One region of the Paraburkholderia youngii genome, then DNA from elsewhere that is predicted to be linked to it. Evidence: riboswitches for the same ligand, from Rfam matches in the RefSeq annotation. Region 1 holds a riboswitch; each other region holds the start of a gene.
The links. A riboswitch is a leader RNA that binds a small molecule or an ion and turns the genes downstream of it on or off. The one in region 1 is predicted to bind cobalamin.
Positions count from the first base shown of each region.

Region 1 (5,418 bases):
ACAACCGGCGCGTCCTGCCGCCAACGCGCCTGCCAGTCGGCAACGGTAGGCGTATCGCGCTCGGGGTGATACAGCGACGCGGCCGGCAATGCGCGCGGCGGCTCGGGCGCGCGCCCCCAACCGAGCGCGCGGTACGCGATGCAGCGCAAAAACGCCTCGGCGTTCTGCGGACCGCCCTCGCGCAGATAGCGCCACAACTGCTGACACAACTCGGCGCTCGCGGTGCTGCGCGCGAGCAGGTTCGGGTCCTCCTGCAGATCGCCGGAAAACATCGCGAGCGTTTGCTGTTTGCGCTGCGCGAGCGCGACGACCTGCTCGATGCCGTACGGCCAATACGCTTCGCCGCCGAGATGATCGACGACGACCACGCGCGCATGCTGCAACACGTCGTCGAGATAGAAATCGACCGAGGCCGGCTGACGCAGATACGTGACGTTCGCGAGCCGCAGGCTCGGGAAGCCGTCATCGAGACGCGGCACCACGCTCGCGAGCAGCGACAGCGTGGTGTCGGCGGAACTGAGCACGACGATCTCGGCGGGCCGCTGATCGATGCGGATCACGCCCTGCGTATCGTCGACGAAACCGCCCGGCGTCGTGCGCAGCAAATGCATGCTGGTGCGCCCGTTATGCCGTCGCGTTCGACGTCGCGCCGAGCGCCGCGTCGAACGCCTGTTGCAGCGCGGGTTGATCGAGGTCTTCGCCGATCAGCACGAAGCGGCTCAGGGCGTCGTCGCCGCTTTCGCCCGCCTGCCAGCGCCGGTCGAAGTAGCTGTCGAAGCGCCGGCCAACGCCCTGGATCACGAGGCGCATCGCCGCGCCCGGCAGTGCCGCGAAGCCTTTGACACGGTAAATCGTGTGGCTTTCGACCAGCGTCTGCAACGCGGCGAGCGCCGCGTCGCGCGACGGCACCGATGCCTGCACGACGACCGAATCGAATTCGTCGTGATGATGATCGGGGTCGTCGGCGGAACCGTGGTGGTCGTGACGCAGATGGATCGTCTGTTCCGACGCCGCTTCGAGCCCCAGCAGCGTATGCAGGTCGAGCTGCCCCCGCTGCGCGCGCACGATCTTCACCTGCGGCGGAATCTCCGCGCGGATCGCGGCTTCCACTTCGTGCTGCCGCGCGTCGTCGATCAGATCGGTCTTGTTCAGAATCACCAGATCGGCGGCCGACAACTGGTCTTCGAACAGCTCGTGCAGCGGCGACTCGTGATCGAGATTCGGATCGGCCTTGCGCTGCGCATCGACGGCGACCGGGTTATCGGCGAACTGGCCGCTTGCGGCGGCGGGGCCATCCACCACCGTCACCACCGCGTCGACCGTGAAGCCGTTGCGGATCTGCGGCCAGTTGAACGCCTGCACGAGCGGCTTCGGCAATGCGAGCCCCGAGGTTTCGATCAGCACGTGATCGAGTTCGTCGCGCCGCTCCGCGAGCTTTTCCATCACCGGGAAAAACTCTTCCTGCACGGTGCAGCACAGACAACCGTTCGCGAGTTCATACAATTGCCCTTCGGTCTCGACGCCGTTTTCATCGCAACCGATGCCGCAGCCCTTGAGGATTTCGCCGTCGATGCCGAGTTCGCCGAACTCGTTGACGATCACCGCTATGCGCTTGCCGCCCGCATGCTGAAGGATGTGCCGCAGCAACGTAGTTTTGCCACTGCCGAGAAAGCCGGTAACGATCGTGACGGGAATCTTGCGCAATTGAGTTTGCATCGTGAGGTCCATCCCTTTGCGTTGCATCGGTCTGCCGCAAGTTCCGCGCATCGGTCGGCATCGGCTGGCGAATGGAGCGAATGAAGCACGCGCAACAGTACCAGCGATCACCAGACACGGGGACGAACGACGGCATTGCCGCGACAACGGAAATACAGAAAGCGGAACTGAGGTCATGAACGCGCCGCCGCATCCCCGCGGCGGTCGTTCTGCTTCTTCGGGCCGGTATCCGGGCTGGCGAAAGCGCCGCTTCCCCTTCCCGGACGAGTGGTTTCTCGTCCAGTGGTGATATGTCGACGCGACCTTGCGCGAGGACATCGAAGCCGGCACCGCGGCGCCCGGCTATCAAGCCGGAACCGCTTTTCGCTTACCGTTGCGGGGACAGCACAGGTTAGCCGCTCTAGCGCAGATGGCTCCCTGTTTCCCGTTTAACTGCATGCGCACGAACGCGCACGCGAGCACCCAAAGTGCGTGCGAGTGTAGGCCCCCGGGCATGCGCAGTCAAGGAACGCGGGGCGCCGGAAAGCGCCGCCGCGGCTTATCCGGCAAGGCGTCATGTGCTATCGTATGCGCGCGTTTGGTGCCCGCACATGCGCTCGCATGTGCAGTTAAACGGGAAACAGGCAGCGCGTCGCGCGTTCAACCTGTGCTGTCCCCGCAACGGTAAGCGACCTGCGGCGCGCGGTTCGATTCAGCTTCGATTCCGCTGTGCCGCGCATGCGTTTTTTGATGCCACTGTCCCCGCGAATCCGCAGATTCGCAAACCGGGACGGGAAGGCGAAGCGCGTGAGGCCGCCAGCCCGGATACCGGCCAGACGCGGAGGCGGCGCCGCATGCATGCGTGCATCGGGTTGCGCCGCCGGCCGCCGGAATCCGCGGGGAACGGATGTGAAGGCGTAGTAGCGCGGCATCGCGCGTGTCGTGGCGTTCTCACTGAAGAATCCGCCGCGAACCGCACGAGTGGCCGCGCCCGGATTCGCTGTACCGCATGACATCCATATTCACCGCCGCGCGCACCGTCGCACGCCGCCACTCCCCTCCCATCTCCGCATGGCATGCGCCATGCACGCCGCGATGACGCGCGCCTGGCTGATCGGCGCCGGTCCCGGCGACGTCGAACTGATGACGCTGAAGGCCACCCGTGCGCTCGCGCAGGCCGATGTCGTGCTGGTCGACGATCTGGTCAATCCCGACGTTCTGCAGTTCGCGGGCGCCAACGCGCAAGTCGTATACGTCGGCAAGCGCGGCGGCCATCCGTCGACTCCGCAAGCGGACATCGTCGCGCAAATGCTCGGGCATCTGCGCGCGGGACGCAGCGTGGCGCGGCTCAAAGGCGGCGATCCGTTCGTGTTCGGCCGCGGCGGCGAAGAATTGCAGGCGCTGCAGGCGGCTGGTGTTGAAGTCGACGTGATCAACGGCATCACGGCCGGCATCGCCGCGCCCGCGACGCTCGGCATCGCGGTCACGCATCGCGATTACGCGCAGGGCGTCGTGTTCGTCACCGGCCACGGCGCCGGCGGTGGCGAGCCGGACTGGGCCGCGCTCGCCGCGACGCAGATGACGCTCGTGATCTATATGGGCATGCGGCGGCTCGGCGAAATCGTCGGCGCGTTGCTCGCGGCCGGCATGTCCGCCGATACGCCCTGCGCGGCGATCGAATCGGCGACGCGGCCGGAGCAGCGTCACGTGCTCGCGCCGCTGCGCGAGTTTGCCGAGGCGGTCGTGCGCGCGGGGCTCGGCTCGCCGGCGATCGTCGTGATCGGCGGCGTGGCCTCGTTCGCTCTTGCGCGTGATGCGGCCAAACGCGACGGCCGAGTCGCTCACGAACAAGCTGCGAGCGCGATTAAAACGCTGAGCGTCGGCATAGGTTGCCGCTTGCACAGCGATGCGGCTGACATCGAAGCCGCCGTGCGCGCAGCACTCGGTTCGAATGCCTTCGAGCAGATCCACACCATTGCGACGATCGACGCCAAAGCCAACGAAGCAGGTCTGCTCGAATTCTGTTCGCGCCATCAACTACCGCTGCAACTGTTCAGCCGCGAGCAGATCGCCGCCGCACCGTTCGCGTCGCCGTCGGCGGCCGCGCGCGCGCATCTTGGTGTCGACGGTGTGTGCGAACCGTGTGCGCTACTGGCGGCAGCAGCGTCGGTCCGCGCGACAATCACGCAAAACGCACGTCTGGTCGTACGCAAGACCACGCACGCCGGCATTACCGTCGCGATTGCGGCGGCGAGCGACAGCGCACCCGGCGACGTAGCGCCCTTCCATCCCGCCCCTCAAGACCAGGACCTCCGATGAAAACCGATCCCGAATCGCATCAACGCATGACCGAACGGCGCCGCGAAGGCCACGAAAAGAAGCAGGCCAGCGCTACCGTCGAAAAAGGCCTGCTGATCGTCAACACCGGCACCGGCAAGGGCAAGAGCACGGCCGCGTTCGGCATGGCCGTGCGGGTGCTCGGCCACGGCATGCGGCTGGGTGTCGTGCAGTTCATCAAGGGCGCGCTGCATACGTCGGAGCGCGATTTCCTCGGCGCGATCGCGCAATGCGATTTCGTCACGATGGGCGACGGCTATACGTGGAACACGCAGAACCGCGAAGCCGACATGGCAACCGCGCGCAAGGGCTGGAACGAAGCGCGGCGGATGATCGAAAGCGGCGACTATCAGATGGTGATCCTCGACGAGCTGAACACCGTGCTGAAGTACGAGTACCTGCCGCTCGACGAAGTGCTCGCCGTGATCAATGCGCGCGCGCCGATGCTGCACGTCGTCGTGACCGGGCGCCATGCGCCCGACGCGCTGATCGAAGCCGCCGACCTCGTCACCGAAATGCGCGCGATCAAGCATCCGTATCGCGAGCAGGGTGTGAAGGCGCAGCGCGGCGTGGAGTTCTGAGCGATGTCCGCGCCCCCCAAGGGGACTCGCTCCGCAGCGTGCCCCGCGCTGTTCATCAGCGCGGCCGCCTCGGGACAAGGCAAGACCACGATCACCGCGGGTGTCGCGCGCTATCACCGGCGGCTCGGACGTCGCGTGCGCGTGTTCAAGACCGGGCCGGATTTTCTCGACCCGATGATCCTCGCGCGCGCGAGCGGCGCGCCGGTGCTGTCGCTCGATCTATGGATGGTCGGCGAAAGCGCGTGCCGCAACCTGCTCGCGCAGGCGGCACAAGAAGCCGATCTGATCCTGATCGAAGGCGTGATGGGCCTGTTCGACGGCACGCCGAGCAGCGCCGATCTGGCGACCACGTTCGGCGTGCCGGTGCTTGCGGTGATTTCCGCGCAGGCGATGGCGCAGACCTTCGGCGCGCTCGCGTTCGGCCTTGCGCGCTTCAGACCGCAACTGCCGTTTCATGGCGTGCTCGCGAATCGCGTCGGCTCGACCCGGCACGCGCAGATGCTGCAGGAAGCGCTGCCGCCTGAACTGCGCTGGTGCGGCCACATCGCCACGAGCGACGAGATCACGCTGCCCGACCGGCACCTCGGCCTGCATCAAGCCGATGAAATCGACGATCTCGAAGCGCGCCTCGAACGCGCGGCGGATACGCTCGCGTCGACCGCGCTCGCCGAACTGCCGCCGCCGGTCGATTTCGGCACACCGTCGCCCGAGGTGCTGCCGCGTCTGCTCGAAGGCACGCACATCGCGATCGCGCGCGACGCCGCGTTCTCGTTCATCTACCCCGCCAACGTCGCGCTGCTCGAAG
Region 1 is NZ_JAALDK010000001.1:1,152,290-1,157,707, reverse strand. Features, by position in the region: gene cobN (cobaltochelatase subunit CobN) at 1-611, opposite strand, end outside; gene cobW (cobalamin biosynthesis protein CobW) at 625-1,716, opposite strand; cobalamin riboswitch at 1,920-2,197, opposite strand; cobalamin riboswitch at 2,278-2,546, shown strand; partial or broken gene cobA (uroporphyrinogen-III C-methyltransferase) at 2,791-3,516, shown strand; gene G5S42_RS45420 (cobalamin biosynthesis protein) at 3,559-4,014, shown strand; gene cobO (cob(I)yrinic acid a,c-diamide adenosyltransferase) at 4,011-4,613, shown strand; gene G5S42_RS05400 (cobyrinic acid a,c-diamide synthase CobB) at 4,617-5,418, shown strand, end outside.

Region 2 (5,418 bases), 4.5 Mb from region 1:
CGCCGGCCACGCCGCGCGCCTTCTGCAATGCCGCGTCGGCGCGTTGGTTCAGCGTCGACGTCAACGCCGACGGCTCGCTCGCTTCCTGCTCGTAAAACAGCGTGATTTCGACTTCGTCCTGCGGGACTTCCGCGCTCGCCTGCGCATTCAGCGACAGCACGCCCGAGGGCTGCGGCATCATGGTCTGCGCGCGAGCGGGCGCCGGGTTCAGCGCGAGCGCCACAGGCGCGCCAAAGGCGAGCGCGAGTGCGAGGGCCCGTGCGGTTTTTGTCGTCATGGCTGGAATCCTTGTTTGAACAGGTTGTGCACGTTCGACGCGTGCGCCGCGTGATGACGCGATGGTGGCGCGCGGTTTGACGGATGCGCTGGCGAATGGATCGGGATGCCGTCGAACGGTTGGTTCGAACTCGCGCTTTCGTCGAGCGATTAGGCGCGTCTTACTGGCGCTTGGTTCCCCAATTAGTACTTCGCCGCCGCATCGGAAATGATGGCCCGGACGCGATCAGGACACGTGCCGCGTCGCGCATTTGCCCTTAAACCAGCTGTTTAGTGATGAAGCGCCATTCGGCGTCGGTCACCGGAGTGATCGACAGACGGTTGCCTTTGGCGAGCACGCGCATGTCCTGCAATTCGGCATGCTCGCGCAGCGCGGCCAGCGGAATCAGTGGGATTTTCTTCTTGAACACGACGTCGACGAGCATCCAGCGCGGCGTTTCCCGCGACGATTTCGCGTCGTAGTACGGACTCTTTTTATCGAACTGCGTCGGGTCCGGATACGCGGTCGACGAGACTTCCGCGATGCCCGCGATGCCGGGTTCCGGACAGCTCGAATGATAGAAGAGCACGCCGTCGCCGACCTGCATCACGTCGCGCATGAAGTTGCGCGCCTGATAATTGCGCACGCCGGTCCACGGCAAGGTGCGATGCGGTGCGTTGGCGAGGTCGTCGATGCTTGCTTCGTCCGGTTCGGACTTCATCAGCCAGTAGCGCATGAATCGGAGTGAGCGTGTGAGATTGAACGAGGCGCCAACAACAGGCGCGCGCGGAAAAGCACCTGAAACAGGCACACAAAAAGAAAAAACGACGACCAAAGAAAAACGGCATCGAACCGAAGTCCGATGCCGTTCCAGATAAGGTCCCCGCCTTAGCCGCTAGGCCGGCATCCTGAACCGAGGGTTCAGAATTGGTCGCAGTTAGCAACACTTCGGGTACATCAGACAGAGTGACGCGCACACCCGTGCTACAAATTTCCGCAACCGTGCACATGGCATTGGTTCAAGGAATATATGACCTTGGCGAACCAGGCAGGGAAGCTAAACCGATGAAGCTACAACACATACCGTTGAACATGTGACCGGTTCGAAACCGGCCCGCTATTGAGTCAACTACTGCTTACTGCATGCTGTACTGCTCAATCACAGTACCTAGCTGTTCGTTCATTTGCTGCATTGTACGCCGGATTTCTTCAGCAGGAAATGCTTCTCCGTGTCGCACGCTGCTTTGCAGCTTAAGCAGTTCCGATGCCAGCGACAGCGCCGCCATCACCGCGATGCGATCGGTGCCGCGCACGTTGCTGCCGCTGCGGATTTTCTTCATCTCCGCGTCGACGCGCGCGACCGCCTCGAGCAGCGCGCCTTCCGTTTCGGGCGAACAGGCGAGACGGTAGGGTACTTCGAGAATCGATACTTCGATCTGCTTGGTGGTCATGCGCTTTCTCCGTGTCGGCTCACGTCGCCTTCCGCTTCCTCGTGTTCGGGCTGGGCGGACTCGAGCAGATCGAGCTGGTTATCCGGTTCGCTGCTTGCGCGTGCGCGCGGCAATTTTTCGAGAATCGCATTCAGGCGCACCTGAGCGTCGTCGATCTTGGCGGACAGCGCGTCGCGTTCCGCTTGCAGTGCATCGCGCTCGGCACGCAATTGCGCGAGTTCGGTGTGCGTGGCTTGTACTTCGGCACGCGTTTGCGCGAGTTGCTCTTCGAGCGCGATCCGCGCTTCGTTGTGGCGCTTGCTGATCGCAATCAGCTTGCCGATGTTCTGGGAGAGTGATTCGAGTTCGGTGAGCATGTGCTGCGTCCTCTAAAGACATCGCATTTTAGCGCGGAATATTACAGGTTCCGACAATTGTCTCGTTTCGAGACGTAACAGCATCGCTTCATGCAGGTTCGTTGCGAGTCGTGTCGTCGACCATAAGATCAAAGACCGGCAATCCATCGGACAATAACCTGCATTCGACAGAACGGATCGCGCTCCGGTTGGCCTTTCTTGACGCCCCGCGAAGCCGCTCCTACACTTCCCGCACTCTGGTGCCCGCGCGCGCTTTTCGGCGCGCGCAGTTAAACGGGAAGCAGGGCGCGCGCGGTGCCAAACCGGATGCGCGAACCTGCGCTGCCCCCGCAACGGTAAACGACCGCATGTGATGTGCTCATGCAGGTCGGTCCTTGTCGCACGGTTGGAAGTTCAATCTGCGAGTGTGCCACTGCGCGTCACGCGTGGGAAGGCGGGATCGATGTGTCGTAGCCCGGATACCGGCCAGAAAAGAGGGACGTCCCCCGCGAAAACGTTAAACATGGGGGGACGCCTCGTGACGCGTCGGCCTGCGGGGAAGCAGGCCGTGCATGCTATCCACAGGAATGTCATCCCATGTTGTCCCCCATCGCCCGCGCGACGCTGCTCGCGTTCGCGAGCCTGCCGCTCGTCGCGCATGCGCAAAGCGCCGAGCCTGTGCCTTCATCGTCCGCTGCGGATGCAAGCACCGCGAACGCCCCAAACGTTGCGGATGCGGCCAATCCCGCTTCCGCCGATGCATCGGGCAACGTGCTCTCGCCGATCGTCGTGACCGCACAACGCGGAGCGCAAGCGTTGCGCGACGCGATCCCGCAGACCACGCAGTTCGATCAGCAGGACATCGCCGACACGACCGCGACCGATCTGCCCGGCCTGCTGCGACTCGCACCCGGCGCGCAAATCTCGCGCACGGGTGGCCCCGGTTCGACCACGAGCCTCTTTCTGCGCGGCGCGTCGTCGACACAATCGCTGCTGCTGATCGACGGCGTGCGCGTCGATTCGGTGAGTCTCGGCTCCTCTCAGCTCGCACAGATTCCGCTCGACCAGGTCGATCACGTCGAAGTCGTGAACGGCAACGTGTCGGCGCTGTACGGCTCGGGCGCGATCGGCGGTGTCGTGCAGGTGTTCACGAAAGACGGCGGCGATCATCCGCCGCGCTTCAATTTTTCGCTCGGCTACGGCAGCTATCACACGCAGACGCAAACGGCCGGCGTGAACGGCGCGCTCGATCAGGACGGTCGCACGACCTTCAACATCTCGCTCGCGCGCACGAAGAACGACGGCTTTTCGTCGCTCGATCCGCTCGAGGCGCCGGGCGCGAATCCGAACGCGAACGGCAATCTGAACGAGAGCATCAGCGCGTCGCTGCGCCACAAGTTCACCGACAAGTGGGATGCGGGTGTCAGCTACTTCCAGTCGAACAACAACAACAGCTACGACAATGCGTACGGCGTGCCAACCGATCTGAACAACCTCTATAGCAAGGTGCGTCAGGTGTCGGTGTTTGCGAACGGCAAGCTGACCGACTGGTGGACCACCCACTTCACGCTCGCCGAGGGCGACGACCGCAGCGTATCGAACACCAATGGCATCTACAACGACCGTTTCGATACCGACAATCGCCAGTACACGTGGCAGAACGATTTCGCGCTCGCCGCGAACCAGAAGCTGCAATTCGGCTACGAACATCTCGACCAGACTCTCGACTCCGACACGTTCGCCGCGCCCGACCGTCACGTCGATTCGGTCTTCGCCGGCTACAGCGCACGCTTCGGCCGCAACCAGATTCAGGCCAACGTACGCCGCGACCAGTACTCCGATTTCGGCGGAGCGAACAGTTACTATCTCGGCTACGGTTTCGACATCACGTCGCGCTGGAAGGTAACCGCAAGCTATTCCGATGCGTTCCGCGCGCCGAGCTTCGACGATCTGTACTATCCGATCAGCGGCAACCCGTCGATCCAGCCGGAGCGCAGTCACTCGGTCGAAGCCGGTTTGCAGTACGCGACCGACGCGCTCGGCGTGATGCGTCTGAACGCATTCCAGACGCGCTATACGAATCTGATCGACTACGTGCAGACGATCCCCGGCATCTATCTCGCGGAGAACGTCGGCCATGCGAAGGTGCAGGGACTCGAAGGATCGTGGAGCGGTCATGTCGGCAAGACCGACGTACGCGCGACATTGACGCTGCAGAACCCGGTCGATCTCGACAGCGGTACCGACCTCGTGCGACGCGCGCGACGCTTCGGGTCGTTCGCGGCGAATCGCAGCATCGGTGGATGGCGGGTTGGGGGCGAGTGGATCGTCAGCGGTCCGCGTCCAGACAGCACCGGCAAGCTCGGCGGTTATGGCATCGTGAATCTATCGGCGCGCTACAACATCACGAAGGCGTGGTACGTCAGCGCGCAAATCGACAATCTGTTCAACAAGGACTATGAGACGGCCTACTCGTATAACTCGCCGCGACGCGGTGCGTATGTCACGCTCGGCTGGCGGCAGCAGTGACGCGCGCGCCGGGTTGGCCGCATGCGTGAGCGCACGCGGATGAGTCGCGCGTCCGGTTCGCTGTCCGCCGCGATGGCAACGCCGCGCCCGATGAACGCGAAACGCGCGGCCGCGATCTGGCTCGGACTCGCGCTCGCCGCCGTCGCGCTGCTCGGCGCGTCGCTGGTGCTCGGCAGCGTGCCGCTCGCGCCGTCGCGCGTGCTTGCGGCGCTCGTGCCAACGCACACGTTCGGCGCCACGGGCAGCGACGATCTCGCCGGCGAAATCGTGCGCACGTTGCGATTGCCGCGCGCGCTCGCAGGCTTCGCGTGCGGCGCGTTGCTCGCGCTCGCCGGCGCGCTGCTTCAGGTGCTGCTGCGCAATCCGCTGGCCGAGCCGTACGTGCTCGGCGTGTCGGGCGGCGCGGCCAGCTTCGCGCTGGTCGCGATGATCGCGGGCGGCGCCTGGTGGATCGTCGATGCGAGCGCGTTCGCGGGTGCGTTCGTGTCGATCCTGCTGGTGCTCGGACTCGCGCGTCGCGAACTGTGGCGCGGCGAGCCGCAGGACACGTCGCCGCGTTTGCTGCTGACCGGCGCGGTGATCGCGGCCGGGTGGGGCGCGATGATCACGCTGCTGCTCAATCTCGCGCCCGATAGCCGTCTGCGCGGCATGCTGTTCTGGCTGACCGGCGACCTCAATGGCGGCGCGCTGCCGTGGACCGCGCTGATCGCGCTCGCGCTCGTGTTGCTCGCGATCGTGCCAGCCGCGCCGCGTCTGAACGTGCTGCTGCGCGGCGACGCAGCCGCGCAAGCGCTCGGCGTCGCGGTAATGCCACTGCGTTTGCGCGTGTACCTGGTCGCGTCGCTGG
Region 2 is NZ_JAALDK010000001.1:5,639,222-5,644,639, reverse strand. Features, by position in the region: gene G5S42_RS25730 (SIMPL domain-containing protein) at 1-277, opposite strand, end outside; gene G5S42_RS25725 (EVE domain-containing protein) at 534-992, opposite strand; RNA gene ssrS (6S RNA) at 1,133-1,314, opposite strand; gene G5S42_RS25715 (cell division protein ZapA) at 1,393-1,707, opposite strand; gene G5S42_RS25710 (ATPase) at 1,704-2,063, opposite strand; cobalamin riboswitch at 2,284-2,547, shown strand; gene G5S42_RS25705 (TonB-dependent receptor domain-containing protein) at 2,640-4,571, shown strand; gene G5S42_RS25700 (FecCD family ABC transporter permease) at 4,611-5,418, shown strand, end outside.
Region 2: another riboswitch for cobalamin. It lies ahead of G5S42_RS25705 (TonB-dependent receptor domain-containing protein); the one in region 1 lies ahead of cobA (uroporphyrinogen-III C-methyltransferase).

Region 3 (5,418 bases), 1.9 Mb from region 1:
CATGAGGACTTGACGTCATCCCCACCTTCCTCCGGTTTGTCACCGGCAGTCTCCCCGAGTGCTCTTGCGTAGCAACTAGGGACAAGGGTTGCGCTCGTTGCGGGACTTAACCCAACATCTCACGACACGAGCTGACGACAGCCATGCAGCACCTGTGTGATGGCTCCCTTTCGGGCACTCCCGCCTCTCAGCAGGATTCCATCCATGTCAAGGGTAGGTAAGGTTTTTCGCGTTGCATCGAATTAATCCACATCATCCACCGCTTGTGCGGGTCCCCGTCAATTCCTTTGAGTTTTAATCTTGCGACCGTACTCCCCAGGCGGTCAACTTCACGCGTTAGCTACGTTACCAAGCCAATGAAGGCCCGACAACCAGTTGACATCGTTTAGGGCGTGGACTACCAGGGTATCTAATCCTGTTTGCTCCCCACGCTTTCGTGCATGAGCGTCAGTATTGGCCCAGGGGGCTGCCTTCGCCATCGGTGTTCCTCCACATCTCTACGCATTTCACTGCTACACGTGGAATTCCACCCCCCTCTGCCATACTCCAGCGCTGCAGTCACCAATGCAGTTCCCAGGTTAAGCCCGGGGATTTCACATCGGTCTTACAGCACCGCCTGCGCACGCTTTACGCCCAGTAATTCCGATTAACGCTCGCACCCTACGTATTACCGCGGCTGCTGGCACGTAGTTAGCCGGTGCTTATTCTTCCGGTACCGTCATCCCTCACGGATATTAGCCACGAGGTTTTCTTTCCGGACAAAAGTGCTTTACAACCCGAAGGCCTTCTTCACACACGCGGCATTGCTGGATCAGGCTTGCGCCCATTGTCCAAAATTCCCCACTGCTGCCTCCCGTAGGAGTCTGGGCCGTGTCTCAGTCCCAGTGTGGCTGGTCGTCCTCTCAGACCAGCTACAGATCGTCGGCTTGGTAGGCCTTTACCCCACCAACTACCTAATCTGCCATCGGCCGCCCCTTGAGCGCGAGGTCTTGCGATCCCCCGCTTTCCTCCACAGAGCGTATGCGGTATTAATCCGGCTTTCGCCGGGCTATCCCCCACTCCAGGACACGTTCCGATGTATTACTCACCCGTTCGCCACTCGCCACCAGACCGAAGTCCGTGCTGCCGTTCGACTTGCATGTGTAAGGCATGCCGCCAGCGTTCAATCTGAGCCAGGATCAAACTCTTCAGTTCAAACCTGTTACTGTTTTCGGTTCCGCAGTTTCCTGCTTATGAACCGGTCGCTCACTCAACGTACTGACGATGATCAATCCGTCTTTCGACAGATAAACCTTCCTCTAATACTGTGTGAGGCTTCTGATACTTTTGCCTTGCAGCAGATCCATACGGATCCGCCGCCGCATTCCGCATCAAGCGCCCACACTTATCGGCTGTTAGTTTTTAAAGATCGATCCGCCCAACCCGCAGCGCCTGAACCACCACCACCCGGCACTGCTTCGTTTGCGTCGCTGCGTCTGCAGCAGAGAAGCGAGATTATGGAGAGCGGTCCGCGCCGCGTCAATACCCTTCTCACAAATTATTTTAAAAAGTTGAAGAGCTTAAAAATTGAGCAGTGCCGCGTACAACATGAATTAGTTAGGCGTCCAATTGGATTTCCCTAGGCGCCGCGTCGAGTGGAGTTGCGAAAAGCCGTTAAGCAGCTTTTCCACAGAAAATGTTCGCAAGGCTGTGGATAACCGCTCCACAACCGCGCCAAGTACTTGATCCAAAACCATTCTCGCGCGTTGCGCGCGAAGCGTCGCCGCTTGCGCGGCCACGCGTCACCGTCTTATTCAAGCGGACTTCATCGTCACCCGCGCATTCGTACGCATAAAAGCACTGCGCTCGACCATCGCGCCGAACAACAGCCCGATCGTCGTCCACATGACCACCTGCATGCCGATCGCCGCGACGCGGAACTTCCACAGCAGCACGGCCGGGAACGTGGCCGGCACTTCATTGATGACCGGCATCGACAGTTGTACGGCCGCGATGATCGCGACGAATACGAGCCCCGCGACGATCGAGCCGTTCCATGCACCCAGCTTCGCCGCCGCGCGGCGCCGCACCTTCAGCGAAAACACCATCGTTGCGAGCGAAATCGCGATCATCAGAAAGAACAGGCCCGTGCGCGCGCCGATCGTGTCCGGATCACCGACCGACGGCGGATTGGCCGGATACTTGATATTCGGCACGACCACGATGGCGATGAACGCGCCAAGCGCGAGCCACGCAGACAGCGCGCGCACGCTCAACGAACCCGCGCGTCCATACGCATAGGCAAACACCAGCGAGAACAGACCGCCGAATGCCGCGCCATACGTGACCACGCCAGTCAGCAGGCCGAGGCCAGCCTGCGTCTCACGGCTCACGATTTCGGGCTCGGGCGCCTCGCCGCGCGCCGCGGCCGCTTTCTCTTCGAATGAAATCGCCTGATCGACCTGTGGTTCGCCGACGATTCGCGCGAACGCGAACGTGAGCAAGCCCGCGACGATGCCCGCGAGCATCCCGCGCACCAACAATTTACCTACCATGTCGAACTCCGTTAGTGGCAGGGAAAGCCAAGCAGATGGCGGCCGTCGTGCACGAACTCATGCACGTACATGCCGGGCACGAGCGACGTCGCACCCTGTTCCGCACCAACGAAGTAAAGCGCGAGCAACAGCAGCAAGCCGCCGAATACGACCCACGGCAGCAGTTCACGCAAGGGAATGGGAGTGGGCTGGGCCGCCGGTTGCGCGGCGCGATCGAAAACAGCTTCGGTCATGATGGACATCTCCTGGGGTAACGCGCCCCGATAGTCGATTGCAGAGGAATGGTGCGAAGCTCAGGTCTGGCTTTCGGCTCTTGTGGATTGCAAGGCCGATTACAGTGGCGCGACCGCGCCGGGCTCTCACCGGCTTCCGTGCTTCGCATTGTCGGTATTCTACGCGCTAAACTGCGGCTTCCGCGACGGCGAGGGCTGCGCCGCAACGCGCAACGCACGCCGCGAGCCCGTCAAGCCACGCAGGCAAGTGCGAATGAGGCGCCAACGCAAAGAATGGATACGCGACTATTACTGGTGAGCCATGCGGCAACGGCCGCGCAGCGCGCGGGCCGCTTCCCCGCCGACGATCCGCTCGACGCGCGCGGCCGCGCCGAAGCCGAAGCGGCGCGCGCCCGTCTCGCGCTTCCCGCCGACGCCACCGTATTCACCAGCCCCGCCGCCAGCGCCCGCGAAACGGTCGCCGCGCTCGGTCTGAGCGCCACGCCTGCCGACGCATTGGCGGATATCGACTATGGCAAATGGCGCGGCCAGCGCCTCGCGGAGATTGCCGACGAAGCCCCCCGCGAACTCGCCGCCTGGACGCGCGAGCCCGACGCAGCACCGCCCGGGGGTGAATCGTTCGATCGACTCGCGCGGCGGGTCGGAGAGTGGCTCGACGCGCAACAGGCAGACGTACGCTCATGCAACGCGGTCAACGAAGCAGGCTTCGCGGCCTCTGCACACGGTCGAACCATCGTCGCGATCACCCACGCAACGCTTCTGCGAGCGGCAATCGTGCATGCCCTCGGCGCATCGCCAACCGTGTTCTGTCGCATCGAGATCACGCCGCTGTCGGTCGTCGAATTGCACCACTCGCGACGCGGCTGGTCATGGTGGCCGTCTGCCACCGCCTGAACGGAACCGCCGCTTACCTGCCCGACACCACGAGCCGCAATTGGTTCACCCCCTCGGGAGTCAGCGTGATTTCGGTGCGTCGATCCTTCGCGCCGAGATAAAAGTGCTGACGTCCCGGCGAATTCTGATCGTGCGTTGCATCGGGCAGGCACGACGCGATGTCGGCCGCGACCGCTTCCAACGCATCCGCGTTCGAGCCCGCCGCCTGATGCGGCGTCCACGTGCACTGGAAACTACGATGCGCGGCTGAACATTGCGCGTCGTCGCCATAGGGTTGCGCGACGCCTTTGCCGTCGTCGGGCGTCAGCGAGGTGAAGCCGTCGGGCGCCGCGGCGACGATCCGTTTCAGCGCGCCGCAAGGTCTGGGGCTATCGTCGGCGGATGCGCCGACCGGCAGCAGCGCAACGAGCGATGCCGCGGTAAGCGCGATAGCGGAGAGTCGATAGGTTTTCATGTTGTGCGTGAAGCTTCCAGAGTGCTGCTGAAAAAAGCTCGCAGCGAGCCACCCTCAATAGCACGCTTCATGCCCATACGCGCGAACACCCAGCACGCAGGCGGCGCAGGACGGCACACAAATTGCGTGGCGCCATACCGGCCGCAACATCACGCCGCTTCCGATCAAAGCCACTGCCGACGTCATTTCAACCATCATGTCGACTACCACCGCCGCCCCCACCCCCGCCCGCTTATCGTCGGGCATCGCAGGAATCGACGACATCCTCGGCGGTGGTCTTACGCCGAACCGCATGTACCTCATAGAGGGTGCGCCAGGCACGGGCAAAACGACCTTGGCATTGCAATTCTTACTCAAGGGCCTCGACGAAGGGCAGACCGGTCTTTACGTCACGCTGTCCGAAACCCGTGCCGAACTGCTCGCGATCGGCGCGAGCCACGGCTGGGATCTGAGCCGCTTCAAGATACTCGAACAGCTGCCCGAAGAAGGGCTCGAACCGCAATACGAACAGAGCGTGCTGCACCCGGCCGAAGTCGAACTCGGCGAAAGCGTGCGCAACGTGATCGAACACGTCGACGAACTGAAACCCGCGCGCGTCGTGCTCGACAGCTTGTCCGAACTGCGTCTGCTGGCGGAGAACCCGTTGCGCTACCGTCGGCAGATTCTCGCGCTCAAGCACCATTTCTCGACGCGCGCATGCACGGTGCTGCTGCTCGACGACACGTCGGCCAGCGCCTCCGACATTCAGCTTCACAGCATCGTGCACGGCGTGATCAGCCTCGACAACATTGCCCACGATTACGGCGGCAACCGCCGCCGTCTGCGCATCGCGAAGATGCGCGGCATCAAGTTCCGCGAGGGCTATCACGACTTCACGCTGAACACCGGCGGTCTGCGCGTCTATCCGCGCCTCGTCGCCGCCGAGCATCACCGCGAATTCGGCACGAGCCCGATGAGCACCGGCACGTCCGGCCTCGACGCGCTGCTCGGCGGCGGCCTCGTTCCCGGCACCAATTCGCTGGTCATCGGCCCGTCGGGGGTCGGCAAAACCACCACCGTCGTGTCGTGCCTGCTTGCCGCGCTCGAACGCGGCGAGCGCTGCGCGTACTACGTGTTCGATGAAACGCTCAGCACCCTGGTGACGCGCTGCGCGTCGCTCGGCATGGATCTCGCACCGCATGTCGACAGCGGCCTGCTGACGCTGCGCCAGATCGATCCCGCGGAAATTTCGCCGGGCGAGCTGTCGAGCGACGTGCGCAACGCGGTCGAAAACGAGGGCGTGCGCTATGTCGCGGTCGACAGC
Region 3 is NZ_JAALDK010000001.1:3,021,880-3,027,297, reverse strand. Features, by position in the region: rRNA gene G5S42_RS13975 (16S ribosomal RNA) at 1-1,194, opposite strand, end outside; gene G5S42_RS13970 (CbtA family protein) at 1,794-2,534, opposite strand; gene G5S42_RS13965 (CbtB domain-containing protein) at 2,546-2,767, opposite strand; cobalamin riboswitch at 2,819-2,953, opposite strand; gene G5S42_RS13960 (histidine phosphatase family protein) at 3,041-3,661, shown strand; gene G5S42_RS13955 (hypothetical protein) at 3,675-4,115, opposite strand; gene G5S42_RS13950 (ATPase domain-containing protein) at 4,312-5,418, shown strand, end outside.
Region 3: another riboswitch for cobalamin. It lies ahead of G5S42_RS13965 (CbtB domain-containing protein); the one in region 1 lies ahead of cobA (uroporphyrinogen-III C-methyltransferase).